4 regions of the Streptomyces sp. NRRL S-920 genome follow, and region 2 is predicted to be linked to each of the others. Evidence: riboswitches for the same ligand, from Rfam matches in the RefSeq annotation. Region 2 holds a riboswitch; each other region holds the start of a gene.

Region 1 (3,312 bases), on a different contig from region 2:
CGACGCGGTCGCGCACCGCGCTCGGCGAGCACGTCGCCGAACACGGCGACTCGGTGTTCGACGTAGGGATCCGGGTCTCGAACGTCGAGGCCGCCTTCCGGCACGCGGTCGCCGCCGGGGCGAGCGGCCTCGATGAGCCGCACGAACTGCGAGACGCGGACGGTGCGGTCCGGCTGGCGAGCTTCGCGGCCTACGGCCCGGTCCGGCACACCTTCGTCGACCGGTCGGCGTACCGCGCCGCCTATCTCCCCGGCTACCAACCGTGCCCGCACACGTTTCCCCAACCGCCCCCCGTACCGTATTTCACGGCGATCGACCACTGCGTCGCCGCCGTCGAAGCGGGCCGGATGGACGAATGGGTCGACTTCTACCAGCGTGTCCTCGGCGGCGAACTGCTGGCGGAGTTCATCGACGGGGAGATCTCCACGCGGTACTCGGCGCTGCGTTCGAAGGTGGTCGCCGACAGGTCGCGCCGGGTCAGGTTCCCCGTCGTCGAACCCGCGCCGTCGGAGCGCGCCAGCCAGGTCGAGGAGTTCCTGCGCTTCCACGGCGGCCCGGGGGTACAGCACGTGGCACTCGCGACCGGCGACATCCTGCGCGCCGTGGACGGCATGCGCGCGGCCGGAGTTCAGTTCCTGCCGGCCCCGGCCGCGTACTACGAGGACCCGGGCCTGCTCGCCCGCATGGGCCCGATCAGCTCGCCGATCAGCGAGCTGCGTGACCGCGGGGTCCTGGTCGACCAGGACGAGAACGGCCACCTCCTGCAAATCCTCACCAAGCCCGTGCAGGACCGGCCGACCGGCTTCTTCGAGCTGATCGAGCGGCACGGCTCGGAAGGCTTCGGGGTCGGCAACTTCGCCGCCCTCTTCCACGCCATCGAACGGGAGCAGGACCGACGCGGCAACCTGTGAGCCGCCGAGGCCTGGCGCCGAGGCCTAGTACGGACCGTTCACATTGTCGATCGAGCCGTAGCGGTCGGCCGCGTAGTTGCAGGCGGCCGTGATGTTGGCGACGGGGTCGTAGCTGTCCAGCGACGTGCCCGGGACGTGGTACGCGGCGAACGTGGGGGCGATGACCTGGAGGAGCCCCTTGGACGGGGTGCCGGCGACCGCGTTGGAGTCCCAGTTGTTGATGGCCAGCGGGTTGCCGGAGGACTCGCGCATGACGTTGCGGTGGATGCCCTCGTAGGAACCGGGTATGCCGTGCTGGGCCATGATGTCGAGCGACTCCCTGATCCAGCCGTCGAGGTTGTTGGCGTAGGTCTTCTTCGCCGGGGCGGCGGCAGGCACGGCCGCACGCTCGGAGCGGTCCGCCCGCTCGGCGGACGCGGGGGAGGCGTCCGTCTTCTTCGCGGGCTCCGCCGCGCCCTTCGCGCCGAGCGTGAGCTTGAGGCCGGGGTGGATCAGCTTCGGGTCGCCGCCGAGGACGCCGCGATTGTCCTCGTACAGCTTCTTCCAGCCACCGCTCACGGAGTGCTCCCGGGCGATCTTGGAGAGGGAGTCGCCCGCGACGACGACGTACGTGCTCGCGTCCGCGGCCGGCTTAGGGGCCGCGCCGGCGCTCGTCGCGCCCAGCACCGGCAGGACGAGGACGGCTCCACCCGTTCCCGCGGCGGCGATACCGCGGTTGAGCGATCTGGACTTCGGACGGCGGTGCTTTCCCTTTGCGGGCATGAAAAAGTTCCTCTCCGTCGCCTGCGAGGTGAGCTGTCGGGTTTGGACGGGAGCTGTCCCGGCGCATTTGAACGCGCCTTCACCCCGAGCCGTTCCGGAAACCGGATCGGCGGCTTACCTGGGTCCCCCGCTCCTGCCGTGGGTGAGTGAGTGGAAGGGTTTCCGGGCAGCGGCAGGATTCGGCGTTCCGCCCGGATTGACGGTGACATTAAGCGAGAAAGGCGGGACGGAACAAGGCGGGAATTCACACAGGCGAATACGGAGAGTCGTCCTGGGGAGTCAGAACTCCTCGCTCTTTCTGATCAACAAAGCCAACTCGCTTTGCGGGGAACGGAAATGCGCGCGGTGGCCCTAATGATCACGGCTGTCGGCGTGACCCATTTCACTGAATGGGGAGGGGGGAATTCGGGGCTATCGTGATTTCCGCTGCAAAGAAGGACATATCGCACCCCCTGTCTCCGTGGGCATGCCACTCCAAGGGGACCTGTGACCCCACCAGGCCCTGATCGTTGTAGGGGTGCTCGGAGCGCCCCCGCTTCGTCCGAGGAGGAGAGCCTTTCCGCTCCTTGCCCCCAGCCCCCGCCAGGCACAATCGAGTTGGCTGCCCCTTGGATACGACCAGCCCGCACGAACCCCCCGCCGTGTCCGCCACCGCGGAGGCACGCGGCGACCGTCGAACGGCTGCGCCACGACCCGCTCGCCCCGGGCAACCCGATGGTCGACGCCAGCACCCCCAGCCAGTACTCCTCGCCCTGGACGGTGCTCCTCGGCGCGTCGGCCAAGCTGACGGGGCTCGGACCGTTCACCCTGCTCCGCGTCGCGGCACTGGCCTCGCTCACCCTGCTCGGCACAGGCGTCTGGCAGTTCACGCGCACGTTCACCAGGCATCGCTCGGCGCCCGCGCTGGCCCTTCTGTGTCTGCTGCTCCTGTGGGGCCCTCTGCGGACTCACCGGGACCGGCGGGATCCGCTCGTCGTCTTCTTCGCTCTCGGCGCGATGGTGGTTGCGGCAGGGGCCGCGAGCGGGCACTGGTGGTCGAGAACGGCCCTCGATTCGCGCGCGTCAGCTGCGCCGGGGTGACCTGGACAGTGCTGCTTTTCGGGGCCTGGACGCAAACGGGAGCACTCGGGTATGTCGTTCGTGCGGACGCGCTGCCCGAAGCGATCGAGCGCAGAACTATTTCGCTTCGCGCATGGTGCCCGCGTACGGGCCATACACCGTGGCCACCGGATACCCGGACTTCTTTCTGCCCGAGGAACGGCAGCGCAGGAAGACGGTCGAGCGCTACTTCGCTCCCGGCGCCGATCGCGAGGACCGCGTCGACGCGCTGCTCCGCTATCACGCCAAGTGGATTATCCAGACGAGGGGCGAGGGCGGACGGCCCGAGGGCGATCAGGCCCTGCGGAAAACCGCCACCGGGCCGACAGGGCAAGTCCTTTACGAAGTGGTCGGGTGACGGGCATTCCAGGACCACGGGAGATGGGCATGTGTGGGAGAGGAAATGCGTGTGTCTGATAGCCACCGTGGGCGCCACGGCAGAGAGCACGACGACGGGGCGGAGACGACGTCGCGTACCCCCGATGTAACTGTCGTCGTCATTGTCTACAACGACCCGCAAAAGCCTGCCCCGTGCCGTGGC
Region 2 (3,312 bases):
GGACCTTCTTCAGCGTGTGGTAGACCTCGGTGCCCCAGCGCAGCGCCTCGGAGAACGACTCGGCGCCGATCGGCGCGATCATGAACTCCTGGATGTCGACGTTGGAGTCCGCGTGCGACCCGCCGTTGAGGATGTTCATCATCGGGACGGGCAGCAGGTGCGCGTTCGGGCCGCCGAGGTAGCGGAAGAGCGGCAGGTCGCTGGCCTCGGAGGCGGCGTGCGCGACGGCGAGGGAGACGCCGAGGATGGCGTTGGCGCCGAGCGAGGCCTTGTTGTCCGTGGCGTCCAGGTCGAACATCGCCTGGTCGATGAGGCGCTGCTCGGTGGCGTCGTAGCCGACCAGCTCCGGGCCGATCTGCTCGATGACGGCGAGGACGGCCTTCTCGACACCCTTGCCCTGGTAACGGTTGGGGTCACCGTCGCGGAGTTCGATGGCCTCGAAGGCACCGGTGGAGGCACCGGACGGAACGGCGGCACGACCGGTGCTGCCGTCGTCGAGGCCGACCTCGACCTCGACCGTGGGGTTGCCTCGGGAGTCCAGGATTTCCCGGGCTACGACGACGTCGATGGACGGCACGAGCATCTCCTTCTGGGAGTGTGACGCGTAAACACGATTACGCGGGGCCGCTTCGGCCCTGCGTCTCCCGAGCCTAACCGGCCCGGAGGCTTCGGCCAGCCGACCGCCCGTCCCGTGGGACGGACAACGGCCCAAATACTGGGGAAACGGGACGGAAGCCCGTGTTTCTACTCACCGGTAGCGAGGTCTGTTCGCAGTCGGCGGAGCGTTGGCGGACATGGCCCCGCCCCGGTGCGTACGGGGGATACGCGCACCGGGGCGGGGAGCCCGTGGGGACGGGGAAGCGGCCGTGCGTCCGCCGAGGCACGGCCGCGGACGGGTCAGCTCAGGTGGAGCTGCTGGCCCGGGAAGATGAAGTCGGCGTCGTCGATGATGTCGCCGTTGAGCTTGTAGACCTTCTGCCAGCCGCCCTTGACGTCGTGCGCCTCGGCGATCTTGGACAGCGTGTCGCCGGTCTTGACCTTGTACTCGCCGTCACCCTTCTCGACCTTCTTGCCGGTCGGGGTCTCGACGGTCTTCTTCGACTCGGTCTGCGGCGCGGGCTGCGGCTTCGGGGCGGCCTGCTTCGGCGCGGCCTGCTGCTGCGGGGCGGCCTGCTGCTGCGTCTGCTGCGGCTGCGGCTTGCTCTGCTGCTGCGGGGCCTGCTCCTGCGAGCCGCCGCCGCTGCTGGGCGAGGCGCCCGAGAGGCCGACGCCGCAGGACGGCCAGGCACCCTTGCCCTGTCCGGCGAGGACCTTCTCGGCGATCTCGATCTGCTGGGCCTTGGAGGCCTTGTCGGCGGTGGGCGCGTACTTCGTACCGCCGTAGGCGGCCCAGGTGGACGGCGAGAACTGGAGACCGCCCTGGTAGCCGTTGCCGGTGTTGATCGACCAGTTGCCGCCGGACTCGCACTGGGCGACGGCGTCCCACTCCTGGGGGGTGGCGGCGGAGGCGGAGCCCGCGGCCATCAGCGGGGCGGCCACGGCGGCACCGGTGACACCGGCGAGCGTGACGACACGGGTGGCCTTGGACGGACGGCGGTGCTTGCCCTTGCTGGAAAACAGCATGAGTTGATCCCCTCACCGACGCCTGCGAGGTGAGCTGTCGGGTTCGGGCCAGTGAAGTTGCCCGGTCGCACTCTCCCGAGTGCGACTTCACCCCTAGCCGGTCCCGTACGTCCCGCTCCCTCTCGGAAGCCGACGTGCGGACCCGGCGCTTACCTTGGGTCCCCCGCTCCTGCCTACGGCGCTATAAGCGACGACTGTTCCCGTCCGGCCGTTGGCAGGATTCGGCGTACCGACCGGCGGGGCCCACCAATGGCGAGCGGTGACGACCGTAGTCACGCGATCGCCGGAATTTCAAAGACGATCAGGGCTTCTGAGACCCATCTCTCACTCGCACCAATGCGGACATTCAGCGCGAAGTACCCCCTGGACGGTTCGTCAACTACCCCTACTTTTCGCCCAAATCGAGGCTCTGACCGGGGAGGATGAGGTCCGGGTCGTCGCCGACGGTCTTCTTGTTCTCGGCATAGAGGCCGTGCCAACCGCCCTTGACGTCCAGGTCGTCGGCGATGGCCGAGAGGTTGTCCCCGGAGCGGACCGTGTACGTCCCGTCGGCGACCTTCTCCGTACGTTCGGCGCCGCGCGAGGCGTGCCGTCCCGGACGGTCGCCGCCGCTGCCGCTCTCGCTGCCCGCGGCGGGGCCCTCGGTCGCGCGGTCGCCACGGTGGCGCCCGGGGGCGGAGTCGCCGGAAGGGGCGGCCGGGTCACCGGAGTCGGAGCCCGAGTCGTCCGAGGCGCCCGAGCCGTCGGAGGAAGTGCCGTCCTTGCGGCCGGACTTGCCGGAGTCGTCCGCCTTGCCCTTGCCGTCCTTGTCGTCCTTCTCGCCCGACTCGTCGTGATTCTTGTCTCGTGAGGCGCCGTCGGAGCCGGGGGTGGCGCTCGCGTCGTCGGCGGAGCCCGGGGTGTCTGACGTGTCGTCGGACGGCTCGCCGGAGTCGGAGGACTTGTCGTCGTCCGCCGAGCCGCCCTCCTCGCCCTTCCTCTTGTCCGCCTTCTTGTCCGTCCCCCTGTCCGGGGACTTTCCGGAATCGGTCGAGTCGGTGGACTCCGGCGGGACCGGGTCGCCCGGGTCCACGTCGGCCTCGGCGCCGCCGTCGGTGAGTCCGGCGATCGGGGCGCAACTCGGCCAGGCCTTGGGGCCTTGGGCGTCGAGGACCTTCTCGGCCACGGCGATCTGCTGGGACTTGGAGGCCTGGTCCGCGCTCGGCGCGTAGTCGAGGCCGCCGTACTGCTCCCACGTCTCCTGGGAGAGCTGGAGTCCTCCGTAGTAACCGTTCCCCGGGTTGGCGCTCCACGCGCCGCCGCTCTCGCACTGGGCGAGCTTGTCCCACGTCACCGTCTCGGCGGCGCTCGCGCCGGTGGCTCCGAGGAGTGGGATGGCGATGGCGGATCCGGTGACTCCCGCCGCGACGATCAGGGCCGGGGCCTGGCGGGGGCGTCGGTGACGACCATTGCCGGAGAGCATGCGGTTGCCTTTCACGAGACTATTGCGGCGACTTGGGCACCGGGTGCCCGAGTCGACGTGAAGGTAGCCGCAGTCGAACGCTTGTCACAAGTCGATGCAGCGGAGATCACGTGCACATCACATTTATGACGGCCCGTCAGCTATGGCTCGCTCGGCGGTCGGTTCTGTGCGGTTGTGAACTCCACCGGCAGGGTGCGCAGTCCGCGCATGATCAGCCCGCCGCGCCA
Region 3 (3,312 bases), on a different contig from region 2:
GGTGCGGCGCTGGGCGGCGCGGGCCGCGGCGAGGGGTTCGAGCAGGGTGCGCAGCTCCAGGAGGTCGGCGGCCTCCTGCTCCGTGGGCTCGGCGACGCAGGCGCCCGCGTGCCGCCGCGTGACGACGAAGCCCTCGGCCTCCAGGGTGCGCAGGGCCTCGCGCACAGGGACGCGCGAGACGCCGTACCGGCGCGCGAGAAGCTCCTCGGCGAGCCGACCGCCCCTTTCGTAGACACCGGAGACAATGTCGTCCCGGATGGCCGTGCATACCGAGTGCGCGGGAATGCGCATGACCGGACCTCCGCCTTAATCCCCGCGAAACGCGGTCGACCGACGCTCGTTCAGCGACTCTATTGCAGGGCATCGGATTTTCCGATGGCGGGTCGGAATCCATGGATATCTTTTGGCCAAAGGCGAACGGGCCGGGAAACGGTCGGTCCGGAAACGACGAAGGCCCCGGCTCGGGAGAGCCGGGGCCTTCGGTGAAGTGCGGGGCGGTCAGACGTTGACGCCGTGCGAGCGGAGGTACGCCACGGGGTCGATGTCCGAGCCGTACTCGGCGCCGGTGCGGGCCTCGAAGTGGAGGTGCGGGCCACTGGAGTTGCCGGTGGAGCCCGAGAGGCCTATCTGCTGGCCCGGGGTGACCGTCTGGCCGACGGTGACGCTGAGGGACGACATGTGGCCGTACTGGGTGTACGTACCGTCGTTCATCTTGATCACGACGTTGTTGCCGTAGGCGCCGCCCCAGCCCGCCTCGACGACGGTGCCGCCGCCGACGGCGTGGACCGTGGTGCCGGACGCGGCGTGGAAGTCGACGCCCGTGTGGCTGCCGGAGGACCACATGGCGCCACCGGTCTGGTAGCCCGTGGAGACGTACGAGCCGGCGATCGGGGAGACGTAGGTGTTCAGGCGCTTGCGCTCGGCCTCGCGGGCGGCGCGCTCCTTGGCCTCGCGCTCCTTCTTGGCCTTCACCTTGGCCTCGGCCTCGGCCTTGCGCTTGTCCTCCGCGGCCTTCTTCTTGGCGGCCGCTTCGGCCAGCTTGGCGGCGGCCGCGTCGTCGGCGGCCTGCCGCTGGGCGGCGGCCTGCGCGTCGATCGTCTCGGCGAGTGAACCGCCGACGGATATCGCCTGGGTGAGCCCGGTGTGCTCGACGGCCGCGTCGTCGGCGGCGGCGAGCGCGGGAGCGGCCATGCCTCCGATGACGCCGGTGGTGGTGAGCGCGGCGACGCCCGCGACGTTCGCAGTGGTGCGGGTGAGGCGGCTGGGACGACGGTGCTTCCCGGTGGCACGGGTGAACGCCATGAAGCGGCTGATCCTTTCCTTCCTTCTCGCCTACCGGGTTAGCTGACGGGTTCGGAGCAGGAAGGTCTCCTACGAGTCCCTCGCCTGACGGCAAGGTGCCCGATTCACCCCAGGGGACATGTGGGTCCCCGGCTCCCCTGGCTCGCGCCGTACGGGGACTCGGCGATGACTGTCCGGTGCCGCGGGTGCGACGTACTGCGTGACGAACAGACGGACTGACGCTAAACGTGCCCTCTGTCAATCGACAAACAGAACGCGACTTTTGTAGCGCACGCCACACGGCAGACAGGCAACCTCCATATGAATTCGGACATATGAGAACCCCGGCGGCCGAAAAGGTCGCCGGGGTCCCGATATGTCCTGCCTGTCACTCAGCCCGTGACCACACTCACTTCGCCGATGCCGAGCGCCTTGACGGGCTCCTCGATCCGTGCGGCGTCCCCGACGAGGACCGTCACCAAGTGGTCCTCCGGGAAGGCGCTCACGACGGCCGCGGTGGCCTCCACGGTGCCGGTCGCCGCCAACTGCCGGTAGAGCTGCGCCTGGAAGTCGTCCGGGAGGTTCTGCTCGACCTGGTCGGCCAGCGTGGCGGCCACGGAGGCGGCCATCTCGAACTTGAGCGGGGCCACACCCACCAGGTTCTGCACCGCCACGTCGCGCTCGGCGTCGGTCAGGCCCTCCGCGGCGAGCGTGCGCAGGACCTTCCAGAGGTCGTCGAGCGCGGGCCCCGTGGACTCCGTGTCCACCGATCCGCTGATGGCGAGCATCGCGGCGCCCGTGCCGTCCGGGGCGGAGCGCAGGACCTGGCTGAACGCCCGTACGCCGTAGGTGTATCCCTTCTCCTCGCGCAGGACGCGGTCCAGACGGGAGGTGAGGGTGCCGCCCAGGCAGTACGTGCCGAGGACCTGGGCGGGCCAGACCCTGTCGTGCCGGTCCGGCCCGATGCGGCCGATGAGGAGCTGCGTCTGGACGGCTCCGGGGCGGTCCACGATGACGACGCGGCCCGTGTCGTCGGCGGTGATCGGCGGCATCGGGCGGGCCTCGGCGGTGCCACCCGTCCAGGTGCCCACGGTGTCCGCGAGGACGGCGTCCGGGTCGGTGCCCGCGAGGTCGCCGACGACCACCAGGGTGGCCGTGGCGGGGCGGACGTGCTTCTCGTAGAAGGCGCGCACCGCGGCCGAGTCGATGGCCGCGACCGTCTCCTCGCTGCCCTGGCGGGGGCGGGACATGCGCGAGGTCGCCGGGAACAGCTGCCTGGACAGCTCCTTGGCGGCGCGGCGCGCGGGGTTGGCGGCCTCGTGCGGGATCTCGTCCAGGCGGTTGCGTACGAGGCGCTCGATCTCGCTGTCCGCGAAGGCGGGGGCGCGCAGGGCGTCGGAGAGCAGGCCGAGCGCCTTCGGGAGGCGGGAGACCGGGACTTCGAGGGAGACCCGGACGCCGGGGTGGTCGGCGTGCGCGTCCATCGTGGCGCCGCAGCGGTCCAGCTCGGCGGCGAACTCCTCCGCGGAGTGCTTGTCGGTGCCTTCGTTGAAGGCCCTCGCCATGATGGTGGCGACGCCGTCGAGGCCCTCCGGCTCGGCGTCCAAAGGCGCCTCGAGGTTGACCTCGACGGCGACGACCTGCTGGCCGGGGCGGTCGCAGCGCAGCACCGTGAGGCCGTTGGCCAGGGTGGAGCGCTCGGGGGCGGGGAAGGCCCACGGCTTGGCCTGGCCGGCCTGGGGCTGCGGGTGGAACTGCATCGTCGCGGCCTCGCTCACTTCGCCGCCTCCTCTTCCTCGTCGGTCTCGTCGGCGCCGTCGGTGGCCGTCACGGGCTCGTACACGAGGACCGCGCGGTTGTCGGGACGCAGGCGGGCCTTGGCGACCTCCTGGACCTCCTCCGCGGTGACGTCCAGGACGCGCTGGACGGCGGTGAGGGCGAGCTGCGGGTCGCCGAACAGGACCGCGTACCGGCAGAGTTCGTCCGCGCGGCCCGCGACCGTGCCGAGCCGGTCGAGCCACTCGCGCTCCA
Region 4 (3,312 bases), on a different contig from region 2:
GCGCGGTCGCCGATGCCCCTCTTGGGGACGTTGAGGATGCGCCGCAGCGGCACCGCGTCCTCGGGGTTGGCGAGAACGCGCAGGTAGGCCAGCACATCGCGGACCTCCTTCCGCTCGTAGAAGCGGACGCCGCCGACGACCTTGTAGGGCAGGCCGACGCGGATGAAGATCTCTTCGAAGACGCGGGACTGGGCGTTCGTACGGTAGAAGATCGCGACGTCGCCGGCCTTCGCGTCGCCCGCGTCCGTGAGGCGGTCGATCTCGTCGGCGACGAACTGCGCCTCGTCGTGCTCGGTGTCGGCCACGTACCCGGTGATACGGGCGCCCGCGCCCTGGTTGGTCCACAGGTTCTTCGGGCGGCGGCTTTCGTTCCGCTCGATGACCGCGTTCGCGGCGGTCAGGATCGTCTGCGTGGAGCGGTAGTTCTGCTCCAGGAGGATCGTGGTCGCGTCGGTGTAGTCCTCCTCGAACTGGAGGATGTTGCGGATGGTGGCGCCGCGGAAGGCGTAGATCGACTGGTCCGCGTCACCCACCACGCACAGCTCCGCGGGGTCGTCGCCCTCGCCTCCGGAGGGGCCGACCAGCTCGCGCACCAGGGCGTACTGGGCGTGGTTCGTGTCCTGGTACTCGTCGACCATGACGTGCCGGAAGCGGCGGCGGTAGTGCTCGGCGACGTCCGGGAAGGCGCGCAGGAGGTGGACCGTCGTCATGATCAGGTCGTCGAAGTCCAGCGCGTTCGCCTCGCGCAGGCGGGACTGGTACATGGCGTAGGCCTCGGCGAGGGTCTTCTCAAAACCGTCGGCGGCCTGGGCGGCGAAGTCCTCCTCGTCGATCAGCTCGTTCTTCAGGTTCGAGATCTTGGCGCTGAAGGACTTCGGGGGGAACTTCTTCGGGTCGAGGTCCAGGTCGCGGCAGACCAGGGCCATCAGCCGCTTGGAGTCCGCGGCGTCGTAGATCGAGAAGGAGGACGTGAAGCCCAGCTTCTTGTACTCGCGGCGCAGGATGCGCACGCAGGCGCTGTGGAAGGTCGAGACCCACATCGCGTTGGCCCGGGGGCCGACGAGCTGCTCGACGCGCTCCTTCATCTCGCCCGCGGCCTTGTTCGTGAACGTGATCGCGAGGATCTGGCCGGGGTGGACACCGCGCTCGGCGAGGAGGTACGCGATGCGGTGGGTCAGTACGCGGGTCTTGCCGGAGCCGGCGCCGGCGACGATGAGCAGCGGGGAGCCCGCGTGCACGACGGCCGCGCGCTGGTTCTCGTTCAGCCCCTCCAGGAGCGTGGCCGGGTCGATGACCGGGCGCGGGGCTCCGTCGCGGTAGTGCGAGTCCCGGGTCATGGGCACGTCGAACTTCCCGCTGAACAAGTCGTCCGGAACCGGTTCCGGAGCGCTGTCCTCGGGCGGCGGCGGGGGTTCTTCGTCCGCGGCCCCGGAAGGCCGCATGTCCGCCAGGAAGCTGTCATCAAAGAGGCTGCTCATCGCCTCCCGAGTCTAGGCGGCCCCACTGACAACCCGCCCCGGGTTCCGGCCACCCCGGGGCTGTTCACGCCGCGGCCGCGCCCGGTCACGCTCCGCCACTCCGCTGCGGGCCTACGCCCTGACGCTCGTAGAGTCACGAAAATGTATCGGTCATATCGAACATCATCCTTCACACGTGCCTCACAAGTTGGTTAGCGTGCTCCGCGGGCCGCACGTCCCCCCACCGGCGAACCCCGCCGGGAACGGGTGGCCCCCGCCGAGTCCGACGTGTTCGGAACCGGGGACCCACCGAAAACTTGGGGTGAATCGGTCCCGTACTTCGTACGGGACCGTAGGGCAACCTTCCGGACCACCCGCCCGAACCCGACAGCTAACCCGGTAGGCGGTGTACGGAAGGAGTCGCCTCCCTTGGCGTCGCACCGCAAGCCGCGGGGCCGGTCAGCCGGCATACGCACCACCCCCGCCGTCGGTATCACCACGGCCGCCCTCACGTCCGTGGCGCTCCTGTCGCAGAGCGCGCAGGCAGCACCCTCCGCGCCGACAGCGCCCTCCGCGCCGGTGGAACCCAGCCTCGACGAGGTGAAGAAGAAGGTCGACGACCTCTACCGCCAGGCGGGCGTGGCCACGCAGAGGTACAACTCGGCCAAGGAGAAGACCGAGAAGCAGCGCAAGAAGGTCGACCGTCTGCTCGACGGCGTGGCCAGGCGCGCGGACAGGCTGAACGAGGCGCGCCAGGAGCTGGGCTCCTTCGCCGCCGCGCAGTACCGCACCGGCACCGCGTCCGAGACCGCCACGATGATGCTCGCCAACGACCCTCAGGGCTACTTCGACCAGAACCACCTGGCGGACCGGCTGACCTCGCGGCAGAAGAAGGCCGTCGACGAGTACCGGGCGGAGCAGGCGACGGCGACGAAGCAGCGTACGAAGGCGGCGAAGAGCCTCAAGACGCTGAGCGAGTCCCGGGACGACCTCAGGGCGAGCAAGCGGGCCGTCCAGAGGAAGCTGGGTGAGGCGCGCGGACTGCTGTCGCGGCTGACCGCCGAGGAGAGGGCGCGGCTCGCCGCGATCGAGCGGAGGAAGGAGCGGGAGGCCAAGCGCAAGGCCGAGGATCTGGCCCGCGAGCAGGCCGCGGAGGCGGAGCGCAAGCGCAAGGCGGAAGAGGCGGCGCAGAGGGAGCGGGAGCAGGAGCGGGGAGGGGGCCAGGGCTCCTCCGGGCCGGACACCGGCTCGGGTTCGGGTGCCGGGTCCGGCTCGGGTTCGGGTGCCGGGTCCGGCTCGGGCTCCGGTTCCGGTACTGGTACTGGTTCCGGCAGCGCGGAGGGCGGCTACGCCACGAAGGCCGCGAAGGTCATCGGCTTCGCCGAGGCCCAGATCGGCAAGCCGTACGTCTGGGGCGCCACGGGACCCGACTCCTACGACTGCTCCGGGCTCACCCAGGACGCCTGGAAGGCCGCGGGGATCTCCCTGCCGCGCACCACGTGGGACCAGGTGAAGGTCGGCACCACCGTGAAGACCGCCGATGCCGCCCCCGGCGACCTGGTCTTCTTCTACGACGACATCAGCCACGTGGGGATCTACATCGGCGACGGCAAGATGATCCACGCCCCGAAGCCGGGCGCCAACGTACGCGTCGAGTCGATCTACTCCATGCCGCTCCACAGCGTGGTGCGCCCGGCGTAACCACGAGAAGCATCCGCTGACGGCCCTCTATGCGAAACGGCCCTCTACGCGCGCGTGGCCCGCACTCTCCCGGGAGAGTGCGGGCCGCGCGCGCGTAGAGGGCCGTCAGCGGGGATCAGGTCCACAGAACGGCGATGAAGATGTTCGCCGTGGT

Evidence for each region. Region 2 has a riboswitch for cyclic di-AMP ahead of IG54_RS43900 (transglycosylase family protein). Riboswitches for the same ligand answer to the same signal wherever they lie in the genome.
Region 1: linked by a shared signal. The riboswitch ahead of IG54_RS0100370 (transglycosylase SLT domain-containing protein) and the one ahead of IG54_RS43900 (transglycosylase family protein) in region 2 are both predicted to bind cyclic di-AMP.
Region 3: linked by a shared signal. The riboswitch ahead of IG54_RS0107160 (M23 family metallopeptidase) and the one ahead of IG54_RS43900 (transglycosylase family protein) in region 2 are both predicted to bind cyclic di-AMP.
Region 4: linked by a shared signal. The riboswitch ahead of IG54_RS0113885 (C40 family peptidase) and the one ahead of IG54_RS43900 (transglycosylase family protein) in region 2 are both predicted to bind cyclic di-AMP.

The regions. Positions count from the first base shown of each region.
Region 1 is NZ_JODF01000001.1:97,600-100,911, forward strand. Features, by position in the region: gene hppD (4-hydroxyphenylpyruvate dioxygenase) at 1-911, shown strand, start outside; gene IG54_RS0100370 (transglycosylase SLT domain-containing protein) at 936-1,673, opposite strand; cyclic di-AMP (ydaO/yuaA leader) riboswitch at 1,677-1,832, opposite strand; gene IG54_RS0100375 (hypothetical protein) at 2,388-2,753, shown strand; gene IG54_RS0100380 (hypothetical protein) at 2,866-3,129, shown strand; partial or broken gene IG54_RS42410 (glycosyltransferase family 2 protein) at 3,175-3,312, shown strand, end outside.
Region 2 is NZ_JODF01000064.1:1,309-4,620, reverse strand. Features, by position in the region: gene eno (phosphopyruvate hydratase) at 1-577, opposite strand, end outside; partial or broken gene IG54_RS43905 (LysM peptidoglycan-binding domain-containing protein) at 898-1,101, opposite strand; partial or broken gene IG54_RS43900 (transglycosylase family protein) at 1,221-1,623, opposite strand; cyclic di-AMP (ydaO/yuaA leader) riboswitch at 1,628-1,814, opposite strand; gene IG54_RS0131300 (transglycosylase family protein) at 2,009-3,100, opposite strand; gene IG54_RS0131295 (cytochrome P450 family protein) at 3,226-3,312, opposite strand, start outside.
Region 3 is NZ_JODF01000006.1:122,117-125,428, reverse strand. Features, by position in the region: gene IG54_RS0107165 (GntR family transcriptional regulator) at 1-291, opposite strand, end outside; gene IG54_RS0107160 (M23 family metallopeptidase) at 499-1,302, opposite strand; cyclic di-AMP (ydaO/yuaA leader) riboswitch at 1,315-1,477, opposite strand; gene IG54_RS0107155 (M16 family metallopeptidase) at 1,674-3,059, opposite strand; gene IG54_RS0107150 (M16 family metallopeptidase) at 3,056-3,312, opposite strand, start outside.
Region 4 is NZ_JODF01000016.1:11,552-14,863, forward strand. Features, by position in the region: gene pcrA (DNA helicase PcrA) at 1-1,478, opposite strand, end outside; cyclic di-AMP (ydaO/yuaA leader) riboswitch at 1,723-1,879, shown strand; gene IG54_RS0113885 (C40 family peptidase) at 1,887-3,158, shown strand; gene IG54_RS0113890 (hypothetical protein) at 3,274-3,312, opposite strand, start outside.